DNA from 3 places in the Streptomyces sp. NPDC024555 genome. Region 2 is predicted to be linked to each of the others. Evidence: riboswitches for the same ligand, from Rfam matches in the RefSeq annotation. Region 2 holds a riboswitch; each other region holds the start of a gene.

Region 1 (9,389 bases), on a different contig from region 2:
TCTCCGGGCGACGGGCGATCTGGTGGTTGAGCAGCCGTCCGCCGGGCCTGAGGAGGGCGTAGAGATCGTCGGCGTACTCGCGGTAGCGGACCGCGCCGACGTGTTCGGCCATGCCGATCGAGGAGATCGCGTCGTACGGGCCGTCGCGCACGTCCCGGTAGTCCTGGACGCGGATCTCGACGCGGTCGGTCAGGCCCTCCTCCGCGATGCGCTTGCGGGCGAAGGCGGCCTGCTCGACGGAGAGGGTGACCCCGGTGACCCGGGCGCCGTACTCCCGGGCGGCGTGGATCGCCATGGAGCCCCAGCCGCAGCCGACGTCCAGGAGCCGGTCGCCCTCCTTGAGGGCGAGCTTGCGGCAGACCAGGTCCAGCTTGTCGCGCTGGGCGTCCTCCAGCGTTCCGCCGTCCTCCCAGTAGGCGCAGGAGTAGACCATGGACGGGCCGAGGACCAGGGCGTAGAAGTCGTTGCCCACGTCGTAGTGGTGGCTGATGGCGGCCTTGTCGCGGCGCTTGCTGTGCCGGGTGCCGGCGCGTCCGCGGACCTCCTCGGGCGGCGGCGGGGGCGGCGGCCAGGGCCCGGCCAGCCGCAGCAGCCCCTGGGCGGCGGCGCGCAGCTTCGGATCGCGTACGGGGTGGACGCGCTCCCCCGTGCCGTCGCCGCGTTCCCAGATCAGACCCGCCATCAGGTCCAGGGCCTCGTACAGATCGCCCTCGATGTCGAGTTCGCCGGCCACCCAGGCGCGGGCCAGGCCCAGCTCCCCCGGCTTCCAGAGCAGCCGGCGCAGCGCGCGGCGGTGCTTGACGACGAGGACGGGGGCTCCGGGCGGTCCCGATTCGCTGCCGTCCCAGGCCCGGATGCGGACCGGCAGGGGGGCGCCCAGCAGTTCCTGGGCGAGAGAGGTCAGCCGCAACGCGGCGTCGGCCATGGCGCACACCTCCGTGATGGTGTTTCCCTACGTGCGGGCACGCCCGCGCATGCCCGCACCCCGCCCCGGCACCCGCTGCGCCACGACGAGGTACACCCCCCTCAACAGTCTCCGGCGGCCGGGCCATCCCGCTACCGCGCAAGGGAACGGCAAAATCCTTGTACGGGGCACACATCCCGGGGCGGCGGGGCTCCGCGGCCTCGCGGTGCCCCGGGTCCGGATACGCCGAAGGGGCCGTCCGCACCACGGATGGCGGACGGCCCCTTCGGGCGTCGTGCGATGTACGGCCGGGGATCCGGGGATCCGCCGGTCAGGGCGTCAGGAGGCCTTGGCCTTCTCGCCGGCCGGCTGGGCGGCGGCAGCGGGGGCCGGGGCGGGCTTGGCGGCCTCGTAGAACTCCTCGCGGGGAGTCTCCATGGCGCCGAGCGAGACGACCTCGCGCTTGAGGAACATCGCCAGCGTCCAGTCGGCGAAGATCCGGATCTTGCGGTTCCAGGTCGGCATGGCCAGACCGTGGTAGCCACGGTGCATGTACCAGGCGAGACGGCCCTTGAGCTTGATCTTCATCTTGCCCATGACGATCATCGCGACGCCCTTGTGCAGGCCCAGACCGGCCACCGCGCCCTTGTTGGCGTGGCTGTAGTCGGCCTGCGGGAAGCCGCGCATCCCGGAGATCACGTTGTCGCCGAGGACCTTGGCCTGGCGCAGCGCGTGCTGGGCGTTGGGCGGGCACCAGGCGTTGGGGTTGCCGGCCTTGCGGCCGATCATGTCCGGAACCTGGGCGTTGTCGCCCGCGGCCCAGATGTAGTCGGTGCCCTGCACCTGGAGCTTCTCGCTGGTGTCCACGTGGCCGCGGGGGCCGAGCGGCAGACCGAAGCGGGCGAGCGCCGGGTTCGGCTTCACACCGGCGGTCCACACGATGGTGTTGGAGTCGACCTCCAGGCCGTTCTTCAGCACCACGTGACCGTCGACGCAGGAGTCCATGGAGGTCGAGAGGAAGACCTCGACGCCACGGGACTCCAGGTGCTCCCGGCCCCAGGTGCCCAGCTTCGGGCCGACCTCGGGAAGGATCTTGTCGGCGGCGTCGACGAGGATGAAGCGCATGTCCTCGCGCTTCACGTTCGTGTAGTACTTCGCCGCGTCGCGGGCCATGTCCTCGACCTCGCCGATGGTCTCCGCGCCCGCGAAGCCGCCACCGACGAAGACGAAGGTCAGCGCCCTGCGGCGGACGTCCTCGTCCGTCGTCGAGTCGGCCTTGTCCAGCTGTTCGAGGACGTGGTTGCGCAGGCCGATGGCCTCCTCGATGCCCTTCATGCCGATGCCCTGCTCGGCGAGGCCGGGGATCGGGAAGGTGCGGGAGACGGCGCCGAGCGCGATGACCAGGTAGTCGAAGGGCAGCTCGTAGGACTCGCCGACGAGCGGCGCGACCGTGGCGACCTTGCGGTCCTGGTCAATGGTCGTGACGCGGCCGGTGAGTACCTCGGCCTTGGGCAGGACGCGTCGCAGCGGGACGACGACATGCCGGGGCGAGATGCTGCCGGCGGCAGCTTCGGGGAGGAAGGGCTGGTAGGTCATGTACGACCGGGGGTCGACGACCGTGACGGTCGCCTCTCCGTAGCGCATCTTCTTGAGGATGCGCCGAGCTGCGTACAGGCCTACGTACCCACCGCCTACTACGAGGATCCTGGGACGCTCCGTGGTGCTCATGCCATCGAGTATCCACCCCCCTCGGGGGGCATGCTCGTGAGCCCCTTCACAAGGATGTGGCCCCTATCTGCTACACTCCGCGGCCCACGTGACCCAGGTCATGACCGTACGGGGGAACCACCGCATCCCGGTGAACGTTGTTCACCGCCTGTGAGCTGGCCCTTGATTCGCCGCCCCGGCTGGACCACGCCCCCCGGCGGCCCGCCCCCGGACCCCCCGGAATCCCGCCGCGCACGGCCGGAGTGACCCGGCCCACTCCCCTCGGACCCCGTTCGGAGCCGAAGTGCGCCCCGAGCACCCCGATTCCTTGTGAAGAACTTCACGAAGTTCGTCGCGCGCTGCCTCCAAAGAGCCCCCGCGCATGCTCCGGAAGTCTCAAAGGTGCAGGCCAAAGTGCGTATGAGCAGGGAGCCCCGGCCCCTCGGAAGACCGCTGCGCGGGCCGTTCCGAGGGGTGTTGCCCGAGGGGCCCGGGAAGGTGTCCCTCGGGGCTCAGCGGGCCGCGTAGAAGGCGATGCCGTCCAGGATGTCGTGCTCGCTGACGACGACCTCGTGGGCGCCGGTCCGCTCCATGACGGCGAGCAGGATCAGCGCGCCGGAGATGATCACGTCGACCCGGCCCGGGTGCATGGCGCCGATCGCCGCCCGTTCGGCGTGGGTGGAGGCGAGGAGCCGCGCGGCGATCTCGCGGACCCGCTCCACGGGGATGCGGGAGTGGTGGATGGCCTCGGAGTCGTACTCCTCCAGGCCCAGCGCGATCGCCGCGACGGTGGTGACCGTGCCGGCCAGGCCGACGAGCGTGCCGGCCGAGGCGATCGGCACCGTCCCGGCCGCCAGGTCCAGCGCCGCCGCGACATCCGCCCGGATCGCGTCGGCCTGCGCGGCCGTCGGCGGGTCGGTGACCACGCCGTCGCGGACCAGATGGCGCTCGGTCATCCGGACGCAGCCGATGTCCACGGACCGGGCCGCGCGCACCCGGTCGTCGCCGACGACGAACTCGGTGGAGCCGCCGCCGATGTCCACGACCAGATACGGCCGCGCCAGGTCGTCGCGCCCGGCCAGCTCCCGGGTGGCCCCGTCGAAGGAGAACGCGGCCTCCTGGTCGCCGCTGATCACCTCGGGCTCGACGCCGAGGATCGCGTGGATGCCGCGGACGAACTCGTCCCGGTTCTCCGCGTCCCGGGAGGCGGAGGTGGCGACGAAGCGGATCCGCTCGGCACCGTGCTCCTTGATCACGTCCGCGTACCGGCGGCAGGCCGCGAAGGTGCGCTCCAAGGCCTCCGGCGCCAGCCGGCCGGTCCGGTCGACGCCCTGGCCGAGCCGGACGATCTCCATCCGGCGGTCCAGCTCGACGAGCCCGCCGGTGGCGGGGTCGGCGTCGGCGACCAGCAGACGGATCGAGTTGGTCCCGCAGTCGATGGCGGCTACACGCGTCATGTCCTCAAGCCTCTCCGGCGCATCGTGTGGTGTTCTCAGGCCTCGTCCGACGCCTCGTCCGGCGTCCCGCAGGGCGTCACGCACGGCCCCTTGCGCCACCACTCCGGCAGCATGGCGATCGCCTCGTCGCCGAGCGGGTTCACCCCGGGCCCGGCCGCGAGCGAGTGCCCCACGAGCACGTGCAGGCACTTCACGCGGTCCGGCATGCCGCCGGCGCTCGGGAAGCCCTCCAGGACCTCGATGGCGTCGCGGCGGGCGAGGTAGTCCTCGTGCGCGGCGCGGTAGGCGGCGGCCAGCTCGGGGTCGGTGGCGAGACGCTCGGTCATCTCCTTCATGACCCCGTTCGCCTCCAGCGTGCCGATCGCGGAGGCCGCGCGCGGGCAGGTGAGGTAGTACGTCGTCGGGAACGGCGTGCCGTCCTCCAGCCGGGGCTGGGTCTCCACCACGTCCGGGTTGCCGCACGGGCACCGGTGCGCGATGGCGCGCAGCCCGCGCGGCGGGCGCCCCAGCTGCTGCTGGAAGGCGGCGATGTCCGCCTCGGTGGGCGGGGTGGACTCGGTCTGCGGAGGGGGCGTTTCCATGCCTGCCTAGGGGTTCTGATCGGACTGCTCGAACTGCGGGTTCTGCAGCGGTACAAGGGGGGCGGCTCAACCGCGGTCGGCGCTGTCCACGCCGTCCCACAGGTTGGAGTGCCACGGCCGGCCGGAGTCCTCCGGCGCGCCGTCGCGCTCCCTGGCCGCGTCCGGGTCGACCACGGTGTAGCCGGTCTCCCCGGGAAGAAGGTAGTGCAGGTGCTCGCGGGCCAGCCGCCTGATGTAGGCGTCGTCCTGGAGCCGGGCCTTCTCGTCGCGCAGCTGCTCGGTGCGCTTCTCGGCCTCCTGCGCCAGCCGCTCCTGTTCGGCGATCTCGTCGCGCTGCGACACGTAACTCCGCATCGGATAGGCGAGGGCGACGATCAGCGAGCAGACCACCAGGGCCAGGAAGGCGGCCCGGCCGGTGAGCCGGGAGCGGCGGGCCTGACGGCGGTTCTGGGAGCGGTAGACGCGGGCCGCGGTCTGCTCGCCGAGCAACCGCAGCCGGGTCGCGGTGGAGAACCGGTCCCGGTCCTTCGCGGCCATGTCTCCGCCTCCCCATTACGCACGTCCGTCCCCGCACACGGTACGGGACCGAGTGCGGGGACGGACGGAGGCCGGGTCGGTTGCCCCGGGCCGGATCAGCCCTTGAAGCGCGGGAACGCCGAGCGGCCGGCGTACACCGCGGCGTCGTCGAGGATCTCCTCGATGCGCAGCAGCTGGTTGTACTTGGCGACGCGGTCCGAGCGGGCCGGGGCGCCGGTCTTGATCTGGCCGCAGTTCACGGCGACCGCGAGGTCGGCGATGGTGACGTCCTCGGTCTCGCCGGAGCGGTGCGACATCATGCACTTGAAGCCGTTGCGCTGGGCCAGCTCGACGGCGTCCAGGGTCTCGGTCAGCGAACCGATCTGGTTGACCTTGACGAGCAGGGCGTTGGCGGAGCCCTCCTCGATGCCGCGGGCCAGGCGCTCCGGGTTGGTGACGAAGAGGTCGTCGCCGACGATCTGCACCTTGGCGCCGAGCTTGTCGGTGATGACCTTCCAGCCGGCCCAGTCGTCCTCGTACAGCGGGTCCTCGATGGAGACCAGCGGGTACGCGGAGACCAGCTCCTCGTAGTACTCGGTCATCTCGGCGGCCGAGCGGGACTTGCCCTCGAACTCGTACGTGCCGTCCTTGTAGAACTCCGAGGCGGCGACGTCGAGCGCGAGCGCGATGTCCTTGCCCGGGGCGTAGCCGGCCTCCTTGATGGCCTCGACGATGAGGTCCAGGGCGGCGCGGTTCGACTCCAGGTTCGGCGCGAAGCCGCCCTCGTCGCCGAGACCGGTGGACAGGCCCTTGGTCTTCAGGACCTTCTTCAGGGTGTGGTAGACCTCGGCACCCCAGCGCAGGGCCTCGGAGAAGGACTCCGCGCCGATCGGGGCGATCATGAACTCCTGGATGTCCACGTTGGAGTCCGCGTGCGAACCGCCGTTGAGGATGTTCATCATCGGAACGGGCAGCAGGTGCGCGTTCGGGCCGCCGAGGTAGCGGAAGAGCGGCAGGTCCGAGGCCTCGGAGGCGGCGTGGGCCACGGCGAGCGAGACGCCGAGGATGGCGTTGGCGCCCAGCGAGCCCTTGTTCTCGGTGGCGTCCAGGTCGAACATCGCCTGGTCGATCAGGCGCTGCTCGGTGGCGTCGTAGCCGACCAGCTCCGGGCCGATCTGCTCGATGACGGCGAGGACGGCCTTCTCGACGCCCTTGCCCTGGTAGCGGTTGGGGTCTCCGTCGCGAAGCTCGATGGCCTCGAAGGCACCGGTGGAGGCGCCGGACGGAACGGCAGCACGGCCGGTGCTGCCGTCGTCGAGGCCGACCTCGACCTCGACCGTGGGGTTTCCGCGGGAGTCGAGGATTTCCCGGGCTACGACGACGTCGATGGACGGCACGAGGCATCTCCTTCTGGGATATGACGCTTGGGGTGCGGGGCCACGTGGGCCTTGCGACAAGAGCCTAACCGGCCCGGCGGCCTGCATCGGCCGACCGCCCGACCCCTGGGACGAAAAAGGACCCAAGGGCATGCATCGCGGGAGGAAACGGAAGAAATTTACTGACTGGTAACGACAACAGTTGAACGCTCCCCGGCCCGAACGAGCGGACCCCGGCCCGGCACGCACGGGGGGAGGGTGCGCGCCGGGCCGGGGCGTCCGGAGTCAGCGACGAGGAGGGATCGCGACTACTTGGTCAGGTGGAGCTGCTGGCCCGGGTAGATCAGGTCGGCGTCCTTGACGATGTCCTTGTTCAGCTCGAACAGGGCCTGCCAGCCGCCCTCGACACCGTGCTCGGCGGCGATGGCGCTCAGCGAGTCGCCGGTGACGACCTTGTACTCGCCGTCGCCCTTGGCGACCTTCTGGCCGGTCGGGGTGGTGACGGTCTTGGCGGCCTTCTTCGGCTCGCTCTTCGCCGGGGCGGAGGAGCGGTCCGAGCGGTTGGTGGCCGGGGCCTCGGTGCGCTCGGCCTGCTTCTGGGGCGCGGCCTCCTGCTTGGGGGCCTGCTCGGTCTTGGCGGCGGAGGAGCCGGTGTCGACGCCCGGGTCGACACCGTCGTTGGTCAGGTTGCCGGCGCCGGCGCAGGCCCAGGCGCCCGGACCCTGGAGGGCGAGGAGCTTCTCGGCGGTGGCGATCTGCTGGGCCTTGGTGGCCAGGTCGGCACGGGGCGCGTACTGGGTACCGCCGGCGGCGGCCCAGCTGGACTGGGAGAACTGCAGGCCGCCGTAGTAGCCGTTGCCGGTGTTGATGGACCAGTTGCCACCGGACTCGCACTGGGCGACGGCGTCCCAGGTGGCCACCGAGGCGGCGGAGGCACCGGTCGCGCCCATCAGCGGGACGGCGACGGCGGCACCGGCGACACCGGCGAGCGTGGCGATCCGGACGGCCTTGGAGGGGCGGCGGTGCTTGTTGGCCTTGCGGTTGAGCAGCATCGAGAGTTCTCCTCACCGACGCCTGCGAGGTGAGCTGTCGGGTTCGGGCCTAGTGAGTTGCCCGGTCGCACGTCCTAGCGTGCGACTTCACCCCAAGCCGGTCCCGGCGTCCTGCGACGTCCGGCTCCGGCGCCTACCTGGGTCCCCCGCTCCTGCCTACGGCGCTTTCGCGTCTGTTCCCTCCGACCGACGGCAGGATTCGGCGTGACGGTCGACGGGGCCCGCGGTGCGAGCGGTTCAGACCGTAAACACACCCAACCCCGACATTCAAAGACGGACATACCGGAAAAACATCCCTTACTTGCATCTGACAAACCTACATTTGCGCAGGTCGGAACGGATGCGACGGGACCTCCCGGACACAACACGCCAGTTCACGCAAAGAGACCTATGTCTCACTTGGTCGAAAGTGGGACATAGGCCTCTGAACTACCCCGGAATCCGGGGCTTTTTCAGCCGGTGGACCGGGCCGGAGTCACTCGGCCGGCGCACCGAGGTCGAGGCTCTGGCCAGGAAGGATCAGGTCCGGGTCGGAGCCGATCTCGTCCTTGTTGGTCTCGTAGAGCGCCGTCCAGCCGCCGGGCAGCTCGTGCTCCTGCGCGATCGCCCAGAGGTTGTCGCCGGTCCGGACGGTGTACGTGCCGTCGGCCGCCGCGACCCCGGCGTCGCGGGCACCCGCCGTGCCGCGCGAGGTGTGCCGCCCCGCGTCGCGGTCCCCGTCGCGGCCGGTCTGCCGGGTCTCCTCGGGCGCGGGCGCGCCGCGGTGCCTGCCGCCCTGCCCGCTGCTCCCGGCCTGCTCCCCGTCGCCCCGCGCCGCGCCGGAGGCGTCCGCCCCCGCGTCGTCCCGCGCGTCCCCCGTACCGGCCGACGGCGACGCAGACGGGGAGGCCGAGGCGTCCGGCTTGGCGTGCTTGCCGCGCGAGGCGTCCGCGCCCTGGTCGTCCGTGCCGCCCCGGTCGTCCGCGGAGGCGTCGTCCTGGGTCCCGGTCTCCGCCGAGGGGTCGGTGCTCGCGCTGCCGGACGGGTCGGCGGAGGGCTGGTCGGCCGGGACGCCGCCCGGGTCCACCCCCGGCAGGCCGGTGTCCGTGGCGAGCCCGGAGATGACCGCACAGCTGGGCCACGCCTTCGGGCCCCGGTCGGCCAGCACCTTCTCGGCGACGGCGATCTGCTGCGAGCGGCTGGCGAGGTCGGCGCGCTCGGCGTAGGACTCGCCGCCGTACGCCTTCCAGAGCTCCGGGGAGAACTGGAGGCCGCCGTAGGAGCCGTTGCCGAGGTCGGCACTCCACATGCCGCCGCTCTCGCACTCGGCCACCCGGTCCCAGGTGGAGGCGTCCGCCGCGTGGGCGCCCGCGGCGCCGAGCAGCGGGATGGCGATGGCCGAGCCGGTCACGCCTGCGGCGACGACGATGGCGGGAGCCTGTCGGGGACGACGGTGCCTGCCGTTCGCGGAGCCCATGGGGATGCCTTCCGTGTGACGGGTGGGTCGAACGGTGAACCTAGCGGGACTCGAACGGATGTCACAAGTCGATGCAGCGCAGATCACGCCGACATCACAGAGTTGACAGAAAGTCACCTTCCGCCTGTGCCCGCTTCCGGACCGAACTCGACCGGAAGCGTGCGCAGTCCGCGCATGATCAGCCCGCCGCGCCAGCGCAAATCGGCTGATTTCCCGGCAAGCCGGAGGTCCGGAAGGCGTTTCAGCAGCGTGGCGAGGGCCGTCTGGCCCTCCAGCCGGGCGAGCGGCGCCCCGAGGCAGTAGTGGATGCCGTGCCCGTACCCCAGGTGCGGGTTGTCAC
Region 2 (9,389 bases):
GTCCACCACCGCGCTCCTGGCCTGGGCGCTGGCCGGCGGCATGGTCGCCAGCGCGGCCGTCCTGCTGTTCGCCGCCTCCGGCCGGGGCGGCGGATCACCGCTGCGCCTCGTGCTGGCCGGCTCGGCGCTCGCCGCGACCTTCCACGGGCTCACCTCGTACGTCCTGCTGGGCACCCGTTCCACGTTCGACACCTACCGCTACTGGACCATCGGTTCGCTCGCCGGGATCGAACTCTCCGACCTCCTGCCGCTGCTGCCCCTGATCGCGCTCGGTCTGCTCGTCGCGTTCGGCAGCGCCCGGCCGCTCGCCGCGCTCGGACTCGGGGACGACGGCGCCCGCTCGCTGGGCCACCACCCGGGCCGGATCCGGCTCGTCGTCGCCTCGGCCGTCTCCCTGCTGGCGGGCTGCGCGGTCGCGGTGGCCGGGCCCATCGCCTTCCTCGGACTGTTCGCGCCCTATGCCGCGCGCGCCCTGGCCGGAGCCCGGACGGTTGCCGCACTGGCCTTGTCCGCCCTGATCGCGGCCGACATCATGCTCGTCGCGGATGTGCTCGCGCGGGTCGTGATCCGGCCCTGGGAGACTCCCGTCAGCGTGCTGCTCGCCTTCGTCGGCGGCCCGCTTCTGGTGTGGATCGCCCGCTCCTCCCGCTTCTCCACCGCCGGAGCCTCGGCATGACGGACACGGCACCCGCACCGGCGGCGCGCCCCGGGGACGGAACCGTCCCGCGTGGCCGGGGCCCCGGCCACGCGGAGGTGACCCCGCCCGACAGCGTCGTCGTCCGCACCGGCACGCTCTCCTGGCTCCTGCCCCGGCGCAGCGCGCTCGCCGCCGCCCTCCTCGTCCCGCTGCTGGTCCTGCTCGTCGTGCTCGCGGTGACGGCGAGTTCGACCGGGATGAGCCTGTCGGCGACCCTCTCCGGACTGCTGGGCACCGGCGACGCGGGCACCGTGATGATCGTGCGGGAGATCCGGCTGCCCAGGATCCTCACCGGCGTGCTGGTCGGCGCCGCGCTCGGCATCGCCGGCTGCCTCACCCAGACCCTGGCCGGCAACCGCCTCGCCACCCCCGACCTCGTCGGCGTCAACGAGGGCGCCACCGCCGCCGTGGTCGCCGCCGCCGCGGGTTCCACGACGGGCATGGTCGGGCTCTGGTGGCTCGGACCCCTCGGCGCCATCGGTGCCGCGGTCCTCGTCGTGCTCTGCGCGGGCGGGGCCGGCGGCGCCGGATACCGGCTGCTGGTGGCCGGGATCGGCGTCTCCACGTTCATCGGCGCGTTCAGCGATCTGATCATGTCGAGGGAGAACGACAACACCGCGGGCGGCGTGTTCCTCTGGGCCGTCGGCAGCCTCAACGGGCGCGACGGCGACGCAGCCCTCCCGCTCGCCGTGGTCCTGCTGTTCCTCGTCCCGCCCACCCTCGCCGTCGGCCACCGCCTCCAGCTGCTGCGCTTCGGCGACGAGGTGGCCGCCTCCCTCGGGGTCGACCTGCGCCGGATGCGCACGGCGGCGCTCGCCCTCGCCGTGGTGCTGGCCGGCACCGCCGTCGGGGTCGCCGGGCCGGTCGGCTTCGTGGCGCTGGCCGCGCCCGTCCTCGCCCAGCGGGCGGTCGGCCCCACCCGGGTGCCCGTCACCGGATCGGCGCTGGCCGGCGCCGCCCTGATCGTCGCGGCCGATGCGCTCGGACGCGTCGCCGCCCCCGTCGAACTGCCCGTCGGGGTCGTCACCAGCGTCCTCGGCGGCCCCTTCCTGCTGTGGGTACTGCTGCGTCCCGACCGGGCCGCCGGAAAGGTGTGAACCGCATATGACCGCGCATCCGACCAGCGAGGGGGCGGGCCTCGACATCCGGGACCTCTCCGCCGGATACCCGGGCCGGCCCGTCGTCGAGCGGGTGAGCCTCACCGTTCCCGCCGGGCGGGTCGTCGCGATCGTCGGCCCGAACGGCTGCGGAAAGTCCACCCTGCTGCGGACCGCCGCCCGGCTCCACCGCCCCGCGTCCGGCAGCGTCCTGGTCGACGGCACGGACATCTGGGCGACGAGCCGCCGCCGCGCCGCCCACCGCGTCGCCCTGCTGCCCCAGTCGCCGCGCGCCCCCGAGGCGGTCACCGTGGCCGGACTGGTGCGCTACGGCCGCAGCCCGCACCAGGGCCTGCTGCGCCAGTGGTCCCGCGAGGACGAGCGGGCGGTGCGCGAGGCGCTGGACGCCACCGGCACCGCGGACCTGGCCGGCGAGCGGCTCGACCGGCTGTCGGGCGGCCAGCGCCAGCGCTGCTGGCTCGCGATGGTCCTGGCCCAGCAGACCCCGGTCGTCCTGCTCGACGAGCCCACCAGCGCCCTCGACCTCGGCCACGCCGTCGAGGTGCTGGAACTCGTCCGCGAGGTCGCGGCGGCCGGCCGCACCGTCGTCATGGTCCAGCACGACCTGGCGGCCGCCGCCCGCTACGCCGATCTGCTCGTCGCCATGAAGGGCGGCCGGATCGTCGCGTCCGGTGTTCCGCGCGAGACGGTCGACGACGCCCTGGTGAAGGAGGTCTACGCACTGGACGCGGACATCCTGAGCGCCCCCGGGGACGGCTCCCCGGTCGTGGTCCCGCGCGCCCGGACCGGGGCCTTCCGCACGGCGCACCCCGGCGGAGCCGCGCCACGCCTGGGCGAATAGTCCGAATCACACTAATTATCCTGATCATTCCGATCGCGCCGATTGTCAACGGGGCCGTTCCGGGTGCCCGTTCGCGGGTCACGCCCTCGATCGAGGGATCAAATCACCCATATCGGACTCAGTGGCCAGCGTCACGTTTGCCGCCCCGGACGCAAGATCGCCAATTCCGGTTCCCTGGCGCGCCAAGAAAAATGACGTCCCCGCATGTGGCCGGTGACACATATCGCGGTTCATTGATCTTGGAATTCGATAATGATCAGGAATTCCGGGCTTGTTCGGCCCGGACTTTCTCGCTTACGGTCACGGTCCATCCGGATGGAACGCCGAATCCTGCCGCCGTCCGGACACCCGACCACACACGTACGGCAGGAGCGGGGGAACCAGGTTTGCCGCCGGTCCGGAAATCCGGAACGGCTAGGGGTGAAGTCGCCTTGTGCGACCGGACATCTCCAGTCCGAACCCGACAGCTCACCTCGCAGGCGACGGAGAGGAAAAGCGCCATGCCCATCGTGGGTAAGCACCGTCGTGCCAAGTCCACCGCCCTGACCCGCGGCTTCATCGCCGTGAGCACGGGTGGAGTCGTTCTCGCACTTCCCCTGATCGCCGCCGGATCGGCCTCCGCCGCCCCCGCCAAGACCGTCGTCGCCGAAAAGGCCGCGGCCCCGACTTCCTTCGCCGGCAAGGAAATCGCCGTGCGCAAGGCCGCGCCCACGACCTATTCCGTGGTCTCCGGCGATTCGCTCTACAAGATCGCCCAGGGGCATTCCCTCAGCGGTGGCTGGGAGCGTCTGTACAAGGACAACCGGAGCGTCGTCGGATCCAACCCCGACCTCATCCACCCCGGTCTGAAGCTCGTCGTCGGCGCCACCTCCGAGGCAGCCGCGCCCAAGGCTGAGACCGGTGCCGAATTCAAGGCCGAGAAGGCCGAGAAGCCGGTGGAGAAGAAGGCGGAGGCCTCGGCCGACCGCGCCGAGAACACCGACCGCGCCGACCGCTCCGAGCGCACGACGGCCGCCCCCGTCGCCGAGGAGACCGTCGCCGCCGCGCCCGTCGCGGAGAAGACCGCCACCACGTACACCAACGACCTCGACGGCTGGATCAAGGAATCCCTCGCCGTCATGGCCGAGCACGGCATCCCCGGCAGCTACGACGGCATCTACCGCAACATCATGCGGGAGTCGACGGGCAACCCCCAGGCCATCAACAACTGGGACTCCAACGCCGTCGCCGGCACCCCGTCCAAGGGCCTGCTGCAGGTGATCCAGCCCACCTTCGACGCGTACCACGTCTCCGGCACCTCGCTGGACATCTACGACCCGGTCGCCAACATCACCGCCGCGTGCAACTACGCCGCCGCGACGTACGGCTCGATCGACAACGTCTTCGGCGCCTACTGAGCCACCGGGACACACGTCACCCGCCCGCACAGCCGGGCATGAACAGGGGTGGCAGGGAGCGGACCCGCTCCTTGCCACCCCTGTCCGCATGTGCCGTACAACCCTTGTGCCGCACCGGCCGTCGAACACGGCGCCAGGAGGGTGACGGGCCCTTCCCGGCCACCCCCCTTCGGACTCCGCCCGGTCGCCTTCGAGCCGAGGAGCCGCTCGTGCGCACCCACCGTCCCGCCGCCGTCGTCGCGGCCTCGTTCCTCCTGCTGTCCGGGGCCGCCGTCGCCGCGCCCCCGGCCCACGCCGGCCCCTCCGCCGGCCTCCGCGCGGGCGACCGCGCCACGGACTTCAACGGCGACGGTTACGAGGACGTCCTCATCGGCGCCCCCGGCGGCACGGCCGGCGGCCGCACCGGCGCCGGTTACGTCACCGTGCAGTACGGCGGCCCCGACGGCATCGGCACGGTCCGGGGCGCCGTCCTCGACCAGAACACCCCCGGCGTCCCCGGCGCCGCCGAGACCGGCGACGGTTTCGGCCGGGCCCTGGCCACCGGGGACCTCGACAGCGACGGGTACGCCGACGCGGTCGTGGGCGTGCCCGGCGAGGACATCGAGCCACTGGCCGACGCCGGTGGTGCCGTCGTCCTCTGGGGATCGCCCACCGGCCTCTCCGGTACGGACAGCGCCTGGTTGCAGGCCCAGGCACCCGCTGCCGGGGCCGCCTTCGGCAGCGCTCTCGCCGCGGCCCGTTTCAGCCCCGACATCCCCGGCGACCAGCTCGCCGTCATCGACCGCGCCGACCTCACCCTGTTCCAGTACGACGAGCGGACCCGTACGGCGCCCGCCACCCGCACCGACCGTGTCCCCGGCACCCCCGGGCACGAAATCGCGCCCCGGGCCCTGACCACCGGGGACTACGACGGCAACGGCCTCGCCGACCTCGTCGTGTCCGGCGTCACCACGGGCACCGAACCGGGGCACGGCCGCTCCGCCGTCCTGCTCGGCGAGGTCCAGGGACTGCGCTTCGACCACGACCTGCGCGGCGGCCCCGCCGTCGCCTCCGGCGACCTCGACCACGACGGCTACGACGACCTCGTCACCGGGGAGCCGCACAGCCCCGACGACGGCGGCGCCACCACGACCGGCGGGGTCGTCGGCGTGTACCACGGCAGCGCCGGGGACGGCCCGGTCGGCGCCGGCGGTCCCGGCACCCCGCCCGTGTGGTGGACCCAGGACACCCCCGGCGTCCCCGGCGGAGCGGAGGCGGGCGACGGCTGGGGCGCCGACCTCTCCGTCGCGGACACCGACGGGGACGGCTTCGCCGACGTGGCGATCGGGGCGCCCGGCGAGGACATCGGCACGGTCGCCGACGCGGGCGCCGTCTGGCTGCTGCGCGGCTCGGCCCAGGGGCTGACCGCCATCGGCGCCGCCTCCTGGGACCAGGACGCGCCCGGCATCCCGGGCGCCGCGGAACGGGGCGACCGCTGGGGCGGCCAGGTCCGGCTGTCCGACGACGACGGCGACGGACGGGCCGCCCTGCTCGCCGCCGCACCGGGGGAGAACGCGGGCGACGGCATCGTCTGGATCCTGCCGGCCGGCCCCGGCGGCGTGACGGCCACCGGCTCCCGCACCTTCGACGCGGGCACCTTCGGGGGCGCGGAGAAGGGCGCCGGGTACGGCGGAGCCATCGACGAGTAGCAGCGCCCGGGAGAGCGGACCGGGCGGCTCCGGAAGGCCGCCCGGCACCCGCTGAATCCGGTGCGCGACGGCACTATGAACCTTTCATCCCGCGCGCTACCCTCCGCCGCATGATTCCCACGGTGGTGTGGGGCACCGGCAACGTCGGCCGCGCGGCCATCCGCGCCGTCGACGCGCATCCGGCCCTGAAGCTCGCCCATGTCCTCGTCCACGACCCCGCCAAGAGGGGCCGCGACGCCGGCCGGCTGGCCGGTCTCGACCGCGATCTCGGCGTCACGGCGACCGACGACATCGACGCGGTGCTCGCCACCGCCCCCCGGGCCGTCGTCTACGCGGCCTCCGGCGACATCCGCCCCGACGAGGCCCTGGCCGACATCACCCGGGCCGTCGCCGGCGGCTCCGTCGTCGTCACCCCCGCCCTCTACGCCCTCTACGACCAGCGCGGCGCCCCGCCCGAACTGCGCGAACCGGTGCTCGCCGCCGTCGCCGGCGGGGGCGGCTCCCTCTTCGTCTCCGGCGTCGATCCCGGCTGGGGCAACGACGTACTGCCCCTGCTGATCAGCGGGCTCGGCACCACCGTGGACGCCATCCGCTGCCAGGAGATCTTCGACTACTCCACGTACGACCAGCCCGACTCCGTACGCGACCTCATCGGCATGGGACACCCCATGGAGTACGAGCCGCTGATGCTCGCCCCCTCCGTCCCGACCATGGTGTGGGGCGGTCAGATACGCCTGATGGCACGGGCGCTCGGCGTCGAACTCGACGACATCCGCGAGACGATGGCCCGCAGAGCCCTGGAGACGACCGTCACCACCCGCACCATGGGCGTGTTCGAGGCGGGCACCCAGGGCGCCGTCCGCTTCGAGGTGCAGGGCATCGTCGGGGGCGAACCCCGCATCGTCATCGAGCACATCACCCGTATCCACCCCTCCTGCGCACCCGACTGGCCGTCCCCGCCCGACGGTTCCGGCGCCCACCGGGTGATCGTCGAGGGCCGCCCCCGCATCGAGGTCACCGTCGAGGCGAGCGACGAGGGGGAGAACCGCTCGGCGGGCGGCAACGCCACCGCCGTCGGCCGGCTCGTCAACGCCATCGACTGGCTGGTGGAGGCGGAACCCGGGCTCTACGACGCACTCGACGTGCCGCTGCGCCCCGCGACCGGCCGACTGGGAAGGAAACAGCCGTGATCATCGACATCCCCGAGGGCCAGGAGCCCATCGGCTACGTCTGGGGCGACATGGTCCCCGGCATCGGCACGGCCGCCGCGAACTTCTCGCTGTCGGTGTACGAGCACACCACGCTGGGGCTGCGCGAGTTCGAGGCCGCCCGGCTGCGCATCGCGCAGATCAACGGCTGTCTGTTCTGCCTGGACTGGCGCACCGAACGCGACGGGCGAAAGGTCGAGGAGGAGTTCGCCGACGCGGTGACCGAATGGCGCACCACGGAGGCCTTCGACGAACGGACCCGCCTCGCCGCCGAGTACGCCGAGCGGTACGCGCTGGACCACCACGGTCTCGACGAGGCGTTCTGGGCGCGGATGACGGCGCGGTACAGCCAGCGCGAGATCGTGGAACTGAGCATGAGCATCGGGTCCTGGCTGGCGTTCGGCCGGCTCAACCATGTGCTCGGACTCGACGCGGTGTGCGTGCTGCCGGGCCACTGAACGGGCTGCCGGCGGACAGCCCGGTCGCGGCGCGGAACCGTGGGGGAGGGCCGGTCACCGCGGGGCGGGGGCCGGTTCGCGTCCCGGTCCGGCGGTCACAGATCGGTGGCGATGATCTTCTCGATGTTCCGTTCGGCGAGCGCCGTGATGGTGACGAACGGGTTGACGCTGGTGTTGCCCGGGATCAGCGCGCCGTCGATGACGTACAGCCCCGGATGGCCGTGCAGACGGCCGTAGTTGTCGGTGGCCTCGCCGAGGACGGCGCCGCCGAGCGGATGGTACGTGAGGTGGTCGCCCCAGATCTTGTAGACGCCGAAGAGATCGGTGCGGTAGATCGTCCCCTCCTTGGAGTTGATCCTGTCGAAGATCGTCTTCGCCATGTCGATGGACGGCTGCTTCCACGCGGTCTGCCAGTCGAGGTCGACCCGGCCCGCCGCGGCGTTCCAGGTGAACCGTGCGCGGTGCGGGTTTTTGGTGATGGACAGATAGAACGAGGCGAAGGTCTCGATCCCGGTCGGCAGGGGCGCCACCTCGGCGAACGCGCCCCCGGCCGCCCAGTTGTCGATCCCGCCGCACGGGATGCTGGCCTGGACCGAACCGGTCGGGTCCCATAGGTGGTTGGCCCGCCCGCACATGACGTTCCCGTTGTCGCCCCAGCCCGCTCCGACCGCGTCGTTCAGACCGGGCAGCAGCCCGGTCGCCCTGAACCGGGTCAGCAGTTTGCTGGTGCCGACACTGCCCGCCGCGAAGAACACCTTGCCCGCCGTGACGGTCTTGGTGCCCGCGACGCTTCCGTCGGTGCGCAGTTCGTCGATGACGACGGTGTAGCCGCCGCCCGGCGCGGGGGCGACCGAGGTCACCTGGTGCAGCGGTGAGACGGTCACCCGGCCCGTCGCCGCGGCCTGCGCCAGATAGGTCTTCTGGAGCGACTTCTTGCCGTAGTTGTTGCCGTACAGGATCTCTCCGGCCAGCGCCGACTTCGGGACCGTGCCGGCCGCCTCTTGCTCCATGTAGTCCCAGTCGTACACATCGGGCACGAAGACGAAGGGGAAACCGGAGCGTTGGGCGTGCTTGCGGCCGACCCGGGCGTACTTGTAGCAGTCGGCCGTCTCGAACCACGCCGGGTCGACGGTGGAGACGCCGAGACCGGCGTTGGCACGCGGGTAGTACGTCGCGTACATCTCGTCGGCGTTCACCGTGGGCAGGATGGCGCCGAAGTTCTCCCGTTTGGGGGTGACGGCCATGCCGCCGTTTACCAGTGAGCCGCCGCCGACGCCGCGCCCCTGGTACACCGTGATCCCGCTGAACTCCTCGGCGTCCAGAATCCCGGTGTAGCGCGGGATCGACCGGTCGATCGGGAAGCCGAGGAAGTTGCTGAGGGGCTGCTTGGTCCTGGTGCGCAGCCAGTACGAACGCGCGTCGGGCGAGGTGGTGTTGGCGAAGATCTTGCCGTCCGGCCCCGGGGTGTCCCAGGCCATCCCCATCTCGACCATGTGGACGTCGACCCCGGCGAGGGCCAGGCGCAGTGCGGCCACCGAGCCGCCGTAGCCGGTGCCGATCACCAGGACCGGAACCTGCTGCCCGTTGCCGATGACCGGGGCCGTACGCCCACGCGCCCGGGGGGCGGTGGCGCTCGTGGAGAGCGCCGCCGCCCCCAGAATGAAACCTGTTCTCGCGATGAATCCGCGACGGGATACTCCGCTGGACTCCTTGTCCGGTAAGCTTGCAGCCGCCATGTGACGTTCCTCACTCTCACTCGAATGGGAACGAGTTCTACTGGCGCATGCGTGAGAAGTCACTACATACCTGAGAGTAATTTCCCTGTCGCACGGGCTTCCGGACCGGTCGCGCGGGGCTCCCGGGTCAGTTGTGGCCGAACTTCCGTTCGCGCTTGTGGGAGACCTGCTCGGAGATCGCCTTCGCCGGGTCGGACGCCTGGTCGGTGGACTTCTGGTCCTTGCTCTCCGAGGGCGCGCCGTACG
Region 3 (9,389 bases), on a different contig from region 2:
CTCCCTTGGTTGCTTGGGGTGTTGGGGCGCGCAGGACGTGCAGGTGGCGCGCGCTCCGGCGTGTACGGAGAGGGGGTGGGGTGCGTGTGCGAGGGGGGGGTGCGGAGGGGGTGAACGGGGCGAGTGGTCACGAGTGCGTCGGGGATGGCGTAGAGTTGTGTTCACCGACGCGGGGTGGAGCAGCTCGGTAGCTCGCTGGGCTCATAACCCAGAGGTCGCAGGTTCAAATCCTGTCCCCGCTACTGAAACATCAGGCCCGGCACGCATACAGCGTGCCGGGCCTGATGCATGTGCGGGGCCTGATGCGTGTGCGGGGTCCCGTGGCCCGCGCCCCCTTCCCCCATTTGCCGACGAGCGTTCGCCCCGCGCGTCCGCCCGGGGAAACCTGGGGGCGGTGGTGCGGCACCGGCCGTGGCCGTCGAGGCGCCGGGCAGGAGGCCAGACAGGTGGGGAAGCGGGAGCGGCGGCGGACCGGGCCGGCCGGGGGCATCACGGCCCGCCGGTTCGTCCGTGCGCTTCCCGCGCTGATGATCGTCGGCGGGGTGGTGTTCGACGCGCTGACCCCGCCCCGGTTCACCGCCATCCCCCTCTTCGCGGCCGCCCCGCTGATCGCCGCCCCGCTGTTCTCGCGGGCCGGCACCGTCCGCACGGGCGCCGCCGCCCTGCTGGCCGTGTCCCTCCTGCGGATCTACCACGGCAGCCTGACCGGGCCCGTGATCATCATCGAACTGCTCACCGTCCTCACCGTCTCCGTCCTCGCCGTCGTGATCAACGGAGTCGTCCGGCGGGGCAACGAGCAGCTGGCCTCCGCCCGGGTCATCGCGGAGACCGCCATGCGGGCCGTGCTGCCGACCCCGCCCGAGCGCATCGGAGGGCTGCGGGTCGCCGCGCGGTACGAGGCGGCGCAGGCGGACGCCTATATCGGCGGCGACCTGTTCTCGGTGGCCGACAGCCCGCACGGGGTGCGGCTGCTGCTCGGGGACGTACGGGGCAAGGGGCTGGACGCGGTCGGGGCGGTGGCGGTGGCCATCGGCTGCTTCCGGGAGGCCGCCGAGCAGGAGGACGGCCCGGCGGAGGTGGCGGTGCGGCTGGAGCGGGCGCTGGCCCGGGAGTCGGACGTACGCGGGGGCCTCGACGCCTTCGAGGGGTTCATCACCGCCGTCCTGGCCGAGATCCCGGCGGGGGCGGGGCGGGTGCGCATCGTCAACCGGGGGCACCCCGAGCCCCTGCTGCTGCACGCCGACGGGGCGCTGGAGGTGCTGAGGCCCTCGGTGCCCGCGCTGCCCCTCGGGCTGGACCTGGGGACGTGGCCGGACCGGACCGACGAATGGGAGCTGCCCGCCGGGGCGATGCTTCTCTTCTACACGGACGGCCTCTCCGAGGCCCGTGACGCCGCAGGGGTGTTCTACGACCCCGCCGCCCGGCTGCGGGGCCGGATCTTCCCCGGCCCCGAGGAACTGCTGACGGCGCTCACCGAGGACGTGCGGCTGCACACGGGCGGGGAGACGACGGACGACATGGCGCTCCTGGCCGTCGCCCGGCCCGCCGAGGGGCAGCCCGACCGGCGCAGGACGGTGAAGATCGTCGGCAGGGGCGACGAGCAGGGCCACGGACCGTAACCGGGAGACCCCACTCCGCATAACATTTGACGCACTGTCAGAAACCGGGTGGTCGTCGAGGGGCGATGAACTCGCCCGATTCCACCCGGTTGTGTCCCGTAAAGTCCAGGCCAAGGGCGGGAACGATCAAGGGGAACGGCTTGGTATCGAGCCCGTCTGTCTATTAACGTTCGATAACGCAGCGCGGTTGTCCCAGCCGCCGTCAGTGGCGGCACCGTGCGCGAGCGCCGAATTCCGCAAGGGAACCGGGGAACCACCTACATGGGGTGAATCGGGCATCTCTGTCTCGCCTGTCGAGGCCGGGAAACCCGTAGGAGACCTTCCTGCTCCGAACCCGTCAGCTAACCCGGTAGGCGAGAAGGAAGGAAAGGAGTGCGCCTCCGTGGCGTCCAACAAGCCTGCCCCCGAAGGCTCTTCCCGCTTCGGGTACGACTACGGCAACGACTTCGCGCCCGAGCGCGGGATCGATCGGGGCGACGGCTTCGCGGCCGGCTTCCGTACCGAGGAGGCCGGGTCCGATCAGGCCTGGGAGGAGTGGAACCCCACCGAGGAGTCCATCCGTCCCGTACGCGGCAGGCACCGCGTCGCCAAGCAGCGCAACGGTCTGGCCCGCAGCTCCACCGTCCTCGGCGTCGGTGTCATCGCGGCCGTCGGAGCGGGTGGCATGGCCACCGCCCAGAGCAAGCCGCCGGTCTCCATTTCTCTTCCCGATTCCATCGCGGACAACCTTCCGGCCGCCAAGTCGCTGCCCGGCGTGGGCGCGCTCTTCTCGTCCGACAAGGCCGAGACCCCCGAGGAGAAGGCCGAGGCGGCCATCGCCGCCGCACCGCTGACCTCCGCCGGTGTGACCACCGCCGAGGCCGAGCAGGGCACCACCGACGCCGGTGAGGCGCTGCGCGCCCGCATCCTCCAGCAGGCCGAGCAGCAGCAGGACGCCGCCGCCGCCGAGGCGAAGGCCGCCGAGGAGAAGGCCGCGGCCGAGAAGGCGGCGGCCGAGGCCAAGAAGAAGCAGGACGCCGCCGAGGCCAAGCTCGCCGCCGAGAAGAAGAAGGCGGCCGAGGAAGCGGCGAAGAAGGCCGAGGCCCTGCGGCTGGCCAAGCTCGCCGCGAGCTACGCCATCCCCACCTCCTCGTACACGATCACCTCGACCTACGGCGAAGCCGGTTCGATGTGGTCCTCCGGCTACCACACGGGCCTCGACTTCGCCGCCCCGACGGGCACCCCGATCAAGGCCATCCACACCGGCACCGTCAAGTCGGCCGGCTGGTCCGGGTCCTACGGCTACCGCACCGTCCTGGAGCTGGAGGACGGCACCGAGCTGTGGTTCTGCCACCAGTCCTCGATCGGCGTCAGCGTCGGCCAGAAGGTCACCACCGGGGACGTCATCGGCAACGTCGGCGCGACCGGCAACGTGACCGGCCCGCACCTCCACCTGGAGGTCCACACCGCGGACGGCACCGGCGTCGACCCCATGGCCTGGCTGAACGCCCGCGGCCTGACCGTCTGACAGCCTTCCCCGAGGCGCTCTGAGAAACCCCGGCAGCCCTGACGCTGACCCCCCGACGTCAGGGCTGCCGGTCTGCCCGCGCCCGGCCGCCCGGGGGCTTCCGGGTACTTCCCGTGTACCGGGCACGGAATAGCGGCCCGGGTGGGAAGGGTTGTTCACCCCATGACTTCCCTTCGCCCCCTCGGCACCTCCGGTCTCCAGGTCTTCCCGCTCTCCCTCGGCGGCAACGTCTTCGGCTGGACGGCCGACGAGACGCAGTCCTTCGCCGTGCTCGACGCCTACACGGCCGGTGGCGGCAACTTCATCGACACGGCCGACACCTACTCGTCCTGGATCCCCGGCAACGTCGGCGGCGAGTCGGAGACCATCATCGGCAAGTGGCTCACCGCGCGCGGCAACCGCGACGACGTGGTCGTGGCGACGAAGGTCGGCGCCCACCCCGACTACAAGGGCCTCTCCGCCGCCACCGTCAAGGCCGGTGCGGAGGAGTCGCTGCGCCGGCTCGGCACCGACCGCATCGACCTCTACTACACGCACTTCGACGACGAGACCGTTCCGGTCGAGGAGATCATCACCGCGCTCGACCAGCTGGTGAAGGAGGGCAAGGTCCGCGAGATCGCCGCCTCCAACATCAGCCCGGAGCGGCTGCGCGCCTCGCTGGAGTTCTCCGAGCGCGAGGGCCTCGCCCGGTACGTGGCCCTCCAGCCGCACTACAACCTCGTCTCCCGGGACACCTACGAGGGCGAACTCCAGGAGACCGCCGCCCGCGCCGGACTCGCGGCCGTCCCCTACTACGCCCTCGCCGCCGGATTCCTCACCGGCAAGTACCGCCCGGGGACGACCGTCGACAGCGCCCGCGCCGGCAGTGCCTCCGCCCATCTGGAGTCCGCGCGCGGACAGAAGGTGCTCGCCGCACTGGACGCCGTGGCGACCGAGCGCGAGGCGGAGATCGCCACCGTGGCGCTGGCGTGGCTGGCCGCCCGGCCGACCGTCGCCGCGCCCATCGCCTCGGCCCGCACCGTCGAGCAGCTTCCCGCCCTGCTCGCCGTCGCCGACCTCCACCTGACCGACGCGGAGCTGGCCCGCCTCACCGAGGCCTCCGCCTGACCGCACCGGCCTCCCGGCGCCCCGAAGCCGGCACGACGCGATGCCCCGACGCCCCCGCGGCCTTCGGGCCATCGTCCTTCTCCGCCCCGGGGGCCGCCCGCCCCTGGAGCCGCCTGCTCCGGGGCCGTCAGCCCCGGGGGCCCGCCTGCGGATCGTACGGAAGCGGGCCGCCGCCCTGATACGGGACGGGCCCGGACTCGTACGGGGCCTGGCCCGCCGGGTACGTGACCTGGCCGCCCGGATACGGGGCCTGACCGGTCGGATACGGGGCCTGGCCGGTGGGGTAGGGAACGGGGCCGCCCCGGTACGGCACGGGGCCTCCCTCGTACGGGAGCGGCCGGGGCCCGTACGCCTGGCCCGGGTACGGCGAAGGCACCGGCGGGGCGAAGCGGGGGCGGAGCCGGCCCGTGGCGTGGGCCGCGTGGACCAGGGCGGGGCCTGCCGTGCCGCGGCGCTGCCACAGATGGTGCAGCAGCTCCAGCTCCCGTTCGGCGAAGTCGGGTCCGGCCGTGCCCCGGCGGGCCTGGCGGCGCAGGAACGCGAGGGAGGTCGCGAACGACTCGTACTCGGCGACCGTACGGGCCGCGGCCTTCTCGCGGGCCTTCGCCTCCTTCCGGGCCCGGCCCGGCGGCGGGGCGGGGGCCGGTACGAGCTGCGGGGCGGGGGCCGGTATGAGCTGCTGGGCCGGGAAGGGGTGCGTCCCCGGTCCGTGGTGCAGGCGGCGCGCGATGTCGCGGGCCATGCCCCGGGCCCGCATCGAGGACAGGGCGAGCGGCTCGGCGGGCGACAGCCAGCCCGCCGCGGCGTATGCCGGGAGCTCGACGACCAGGGTGCGCAGATCCCGCTGCCGGGACCAGATCGCCAGCCAGGTCACCAGCCCGAACACCGGGACCATGAACGCCCCGTACACGGCGTAGAACCCGTACGGCCCGAAGGAGGCGGAGCCGTTCCACAGGGCGTGCATGCCCATCGCGAGGAGCAGGCCGAGGACCGGCGGCCCGAAGCGCCGCAGGCGCTGGTGGCGGGCCGCGCCGGCCGCGATGCCGAAACCGATGCCCGTCAGCACGGTGAAGAGCGGATGCGCGAACGGCGACATCACCGCGCGGACGAAGAACGTCGCCACGGTCACCGAGGCGAAGCCCGAGCCCAACTGCTGGTCCTCACCGAAGGCGTTGCCCAGATAGAGGATGTTCTCCGTGAAGGCGAAGCCCGTGGCGGCGAAGCCGGCGATCACCACCCCGTCGACGACACCGCCGAAGTCCCGTCTGCGGAACAGGAAGAGCAGGAGCACGGCCGCGGCCTTGGCGCTCTCCTCCACCACGGGGGCGATGACCGTGGCGCCCAGGGTGTCCGCGTGCCCCGGGTCCGCCGTGGCCGTGGCGATCCACCGCGCCGCCATCGAATTGGCCAGGATCGCGATCAGGGCGGCCGCACAGGCCCCCCAGGCGAAGGCGAAGAGCATCGTGCGCCACGGGCCCGGATCGACCCGGTCCAGCCAGCGGAAGGCCGTCATCAGCACGGGAACGGGCAGCACGGCCAGTCCGAGGCCGACGAGGAAGCCCCGGGTCCCGGTCTGGTCGCGGACCAGGGCGAGGATCACCAGTCCGCAGAGCGCCAGCACCGTGAAGACGGCGACGACGCGGAGGGTCCGGCTCCGCCACAGCATGCCGACCCCGCGCGGCCGGTAGCGCCACTGGCCCCGCTCCGGCACGGCAGCCAGGATCTCGCCGACCCGCTGCTCCTCGAGCACCGGGACGGCCGGCTGCCGCTGTTGCTGCACGGACCCGTCGGACACCCTTCGACCCTAACGACCGGGACTGACAACGGCCATGGAGTAGGGACGAACCGGCCGACGGACGACGCCCGCGCCCCGTCCGCCCGTGCCCCGTCCGTCAGCGGCGCGCGAAGAGCAGGTCGTGGACCGCATGGCCCTTGTCCAGGCCCTGGCCCTCGAACCGGGTCAGCGGCCGGAACGCAGGCCGTGGCGCGTAACCGCCGTCGGCCGCCGTGTTCTCGAAGCGGGGGTGCGCGGTCAGCACCTCCAGCATCTGCTCGGCGTACGGCTCCCAGTCGGTCGCGCAGTGCAGCACCGCGCCGGGCTTCAGCCGCTGCGCCGCCAGGTCGAGGAACTCCGGCTGGATCAGCCGGCGCTTGTGGTGGCGCGCCTTGGGCCACGGGTCGGGGAAGTACACCCGCATCCCGTCGAGGGCGTCCGGCGGAAGCATCTCGCGGAGCAGGATGATCGCGTCGCCGTTGGCGACCCGGATGTTGGTGAGCCCGTTGCGGTCCGCGAGGCCGAGCAGATTGCCCTGGCCCGGGGTGTGCACATCGACGGCGAGGATGCCGGTGCCCGGGTCGTCGGCGGCCATCTGGGCGGTGGCCTCGCCCATGCCGAAGCCGATCTCCAGGACCACCGGGAGCCCGTCGAACAGCGTGGGCAGGTCCAGGACGCTCAGCCCGTCGATGTCCAGGCCCCACTTCGGCCAGAGCCGCTCCAGCGCGTTCTGCTGGCCGGTCGTGACCCGGCTGCGGCGCGGCTGGAAGCTGCGGATGCGGCGCTCGTGGTGCGATCCGGCCGGGTCTGCCGAGGGGCCGCCGGGGAAGCGGGGCTCCTGGCGCAGTCGGCGCGCGCGGTCCAGCGAGGCGGCGCGCAGCTCGTCCGGGATACCGGCGGTGGCGGACTCCCGGCCGTCCGGTGATCCGGCGGGGGGCGTCGCGGGGGAGTTCATGGGCTCAGACACAATGCCCCGATTCTACGGCGGGCGGCTTCCACCCCGTCGCCCGTGCCCGGAGCAGCGCCCTGCGTGCCACCTCCCGCCCGATGGGCAGCGAGGCGGTGGCGGCGGGGGACGGGGCGTTCAGCACATGCACGGTGTGCGGGGCCTCGCGGATCAGGAAGTCGTCGACGAGCGTGCCGTCGCGCAGCACGGCCTGGGCCCTGACCCCGGCGGGGGAGGGGCGCAGATCGGCCTCGGTGACCTCGGGCAGCAGCCGGCGCACGGCGGCGGTGAACGCGTGCTTCGACAGCGAGCGGTGCACCTCGCCCGCCCCGTACCGCCAGTGTCTGCGGGCGATCTGCCAGGAGCCGGGCCAGCTGAGCGTGGACAGCAGCTCGCGGGGGCGGACGACCGGCCAGCCGTAGCCCTCGCGGGCCAGTGCGGGGACCGCGTTGGGGCCGACGTGGACACCGCCGTCGTGGCCCCGGGTGAGATGGACGCCGAGGAAGGGGAAGGCGGGATCGGGCACGGGGTAGACCAGACCGCGCACCAGCTCGGGGCGGGTCAGCTCGTAGTACTCCCCCCGGAAGGGCACGATCCGCATGCCCGGGTCGTCGCCCGCCAGCCGGGCCACCCGGTCGCAGTGCAGCCCCGCGCAGTTGACCAGCACCCGGGACCGCACCACCAGGCCGTCCGCCGTGCGGACCGCGACGCCCCAGGGCCGTCGGTCGATCGCGGTGACCTCGGCGCCGAAGCGGATCAGGCCGCCGGCGTTTCGCACCTCGTCGGCGAACCGGTTCGCCACCGCGCCGAAGTCGCACACCCCCGTGGTGCCCACCCGGATCGCGGCGAGGCCGCGGACGTGCGGCTCGTGCTCGGAGATCTGCGCGGGGCCCAGCTCGCGCACCGGCAGTCCGTGCTCCCGGCCGCGCTGGACGAGGGCGTGGAGCCGGGGCAGCTCGGAGCGCTCGGTGGCCACGATGAGCTTGCCGGTCACCGCGTGCCGGATGCCGTGCTCGCGGCAGAAGTCGATCATCTCGGCGCCGCCGCGGACCGCGTACCGCGCCTTGAGGGAGCCCGGCGGGTAGTAGATCCCGCTGTGGATCACCCCGCTGTTGCGGCCGGTCTGGTGGAGCGCGGGGGCCGCTTCCTTCTCCAGGACCGTCACCCGGGTGCCCGGCGCGCTCCGCGTGAGCGCGTACGCGGCCGACAGGCCGACGATCCCGCCGCCGATCACCAGCACGTCGCAGTCGTACGCCGCGTGCGTCATCACCACGCCACCTCCCACCCCGATAGTGCACTGGCCCACTGACAACGCACTCAAACCCCCGCGGGCACAGCGTGGCGCATCCCGTGCCCGCACGGCGGGGGCGGGGCCCGCCGCCGCCCCGGTCCGGTCCGGCGGCGGGCGGGACTTTCAGAACACGCCCTACGCGGGGGCGACCAGCAGCGGCCGGGCGCGTTCCCGCAGCTCGGCCACGCGCGGCTCGTCCCCGTAGGGCTCCAGCCGGTGCAGGAGATCGCGTACGTACTCGGTGGTGCGGGCCGAGGAGATGCGCCCGGCGACCTCCACGGCCCGGGTGCCCGCCGCGCAGGCCGCGTCCAGGTTCCCGGACTCCAGCTCGGCGACGGCCGAGACGACCAGCCGCAGACCGTGGGAGCGGACGAACTCCTCGGTGGGTCTGGAGAGCGCCTGCTCGGTGAAGCGCCGCACCTGCCGGGGGGCCTTCAGGTCGAGATGGCACTCGGCGGCGTCGGCGGCGAAGCGGTCGTACGAGTAGAAGCCCAGCCACGACGGGTCCGCGTCGCCGTCCCGGGAGCGCTCCAGCCAGCTCTCGGCGGCCTTCAGCGCGGCCCCCGCGGCCGGCGCGTCGTTCGCCTTCGCGTGGGCCCGCGCCTCGACCAGGCGGAAGAAGCTCATGGTGCGGGCCGTGGCCAGGCCGCGGTTGCGTTCGACGGCGGCCTGGGCGAGGTCGACGCCCTCGTCGGCGAAGCCCCGGTAGGTGGCCTGGAGGGACATGGACGCGAGGACGTAACCGCCCAGGGGGACGTCGGCGGCGGCGCGGGCCAGGCGCAGGGCCTGGATGTAGTAGCGCTGCGCGGCCTCCTGCTGGCCGGTGTCGAAGGCCATCCAGCCGGCGAGCCGGGTCAGCTCGGCCGCGGCCCCGAAGAGCGCCCGGCCGACGTCGTCGCTGTACGAGCCCAGCAGCAGCGGCGCCGCGTCCACCCGTAAGCACTCCGGGACCATGGACGAACGCCAGTCGCCGCCGCCGTACTTGGAGTCCCAGCGGCGCGCGTCCTGTGCGGCCTCCCGCAGCTTGGACACATCGCTGTGGCCGACCCGCAGCGGCGAGGCGTCGTGCGCGGCGTCGGGTCCCGGCTGCGCCGGGATCGCCGCCCCGTACCCGGAGGGGGGAGCGGACACACCGGGGGCCAGGA

What was found. A riboswitch is a leader RNA that binds a small molecule or an ion and turns the genes downstream of it on or off. The one in region 2 is predicted to bind cyclic di-AMP.
Region 1: it holds a riboswitch for cyclic di-AMP, as region 2 does, so the genes downstream of both, ACZ4FH_RS15515 (transglycosylase family protein) here and ACZ4FH_RS24275 (LysM peptidoglycan-binding domain-containing protein) in region 2, are expected to answer to the same signal.
Region 3: it holds a riboswitch for cyclic di-AMP, as region 2 does, so the genes downstream of both, ACZ4FH_RS02590 (M23 family metallopeptidase) here and ACZ4FH_RS24275 (LysM peptidoglycan-binding domain-containing protein) in region 2, are expected to answer to the same signal.

What each region holds. Positions count from the first base shown of each region.
Region 1 covers NZ_JBVHKV010000008.1:90,752-100,140, forward strand. Annotated here, with positions in the region: gene ACZ4FH_RS15485 (class I SAM-dependent methyltransferase) at 1-925, opposite strand, end outside; gene ACZ4FH_RS15490 (NAD(P)/FAD-dependent oxidoreductase) at 1,244-2,632, opposite strand; gene ACZ4FH_RS15495 (Ppx/GppA phosphatase family protein) at 3,124-4,068, opposite strand; gene ACZ4FH_RS15500 (DUF501 domain-containing protein) at 4,104-4,649, opposite strand; gene ACZ4FH_RS15505 (FtsB family cell division protein) at 4,716-5,186, opposite strand; gene eno (phosphopyruvate hydratase) at 5,282-6,562, opposite strand; gene ACZ4FH_RS15515 (transglycosylase family protein) at 6,850-7,593, opposite strand; cyclic di-AMP (ydaO/yuaA leader) riboswitch at 7,598-7,767, opposite strand; gene ACZ4FH_RS15520 (transglycosylase family protein) at 8,069-9,049, opposite strand; gene ACZ4FH_RS15525 (cytochrome P450 family protein) at 9,163-9,389, opposite strand, start outside.
Region 2 covers NZ_JBVHKV010000014.1:7,583-16,971, reverse strand. Annotated here, with positions in the region: gene ACZ4FH_RS24290 (FecCD family ABC transporter permease) at 1-676, shown strand, start outside; gene ACZ4FH_RS24285 (FecCD family ABC transporter permease) at 673-1,794, shown strand; gene ACZ4FH_RS24280 (ABC transporter ATP-binding protein) at 1,802-2,656, shown strand; cyclic di-AMP (ydaO/yuaA leader) riboswitch at 2,968-3,153, shown strand; gene ACZ4FH_RS24275 (LysM peptidoglycan-binding domain-containing protein) at 3,157-4,053, shown strand; gene ACZ4FH_RS24270 (FG-GAP repeat protein) at 4,263-5,741, shown strand; gene ACZ4FH_RS24265 (NAD(P)H-dependent amine dehydrogenase family protein) at 5,852-6,931, shown strand; gene ACZ4FH_RS24260 (carboxymuconolactone decarboxylase family protein) at 6,928-7,407, shown strand; gene ACZ4FH_RS24255 (GMC oxidoreductase) at 7,503-9,143, opposite strand; gene ACZ4FH_RS24250 (hypothetical protein) at 9,271-9,389, opposite strand, start outside.
Region 3 covers NZ_JBVHKV010000001.1:622,103-631,491, forward strand. Annotated here, with positions in the region: tRNA gene ACZ4FH_RS02580 (tRNA-Met) at 169-242, shown strand; gene ACZ4FH_RS02585 (PP2C family protein-serine/threonine phosphatase) at 447-1,619, shown strand; cyclic di-AMP (ydaO/yuaA leader) riboswitch at 1,835-1,990, shown strand; gene ACZ4FH_RS02590 (M23 family metallopeptidase) at 2,002-3,126, shown strand; gene ACZ4FH_RS02595 (aldo/keto reductase) at 3,289-4,233, shown strand; gene ACZ4FH_RS02600 (PrsW family intramembrane metalloprotease) at 4,361-6,028, opposite strand; gene trmB (tRNA (guanosine(46)-N7)-methyltransferase TrmB) at 6,126-6,962, opposite strand; gene lhgO (L-2-hydroxyglutarate oxidase) at 6,967-8,223, opposite strand; gene ACZ4FH_RS02615 (sporulation protein) at 8,380-9,389, opposite strand, start outside.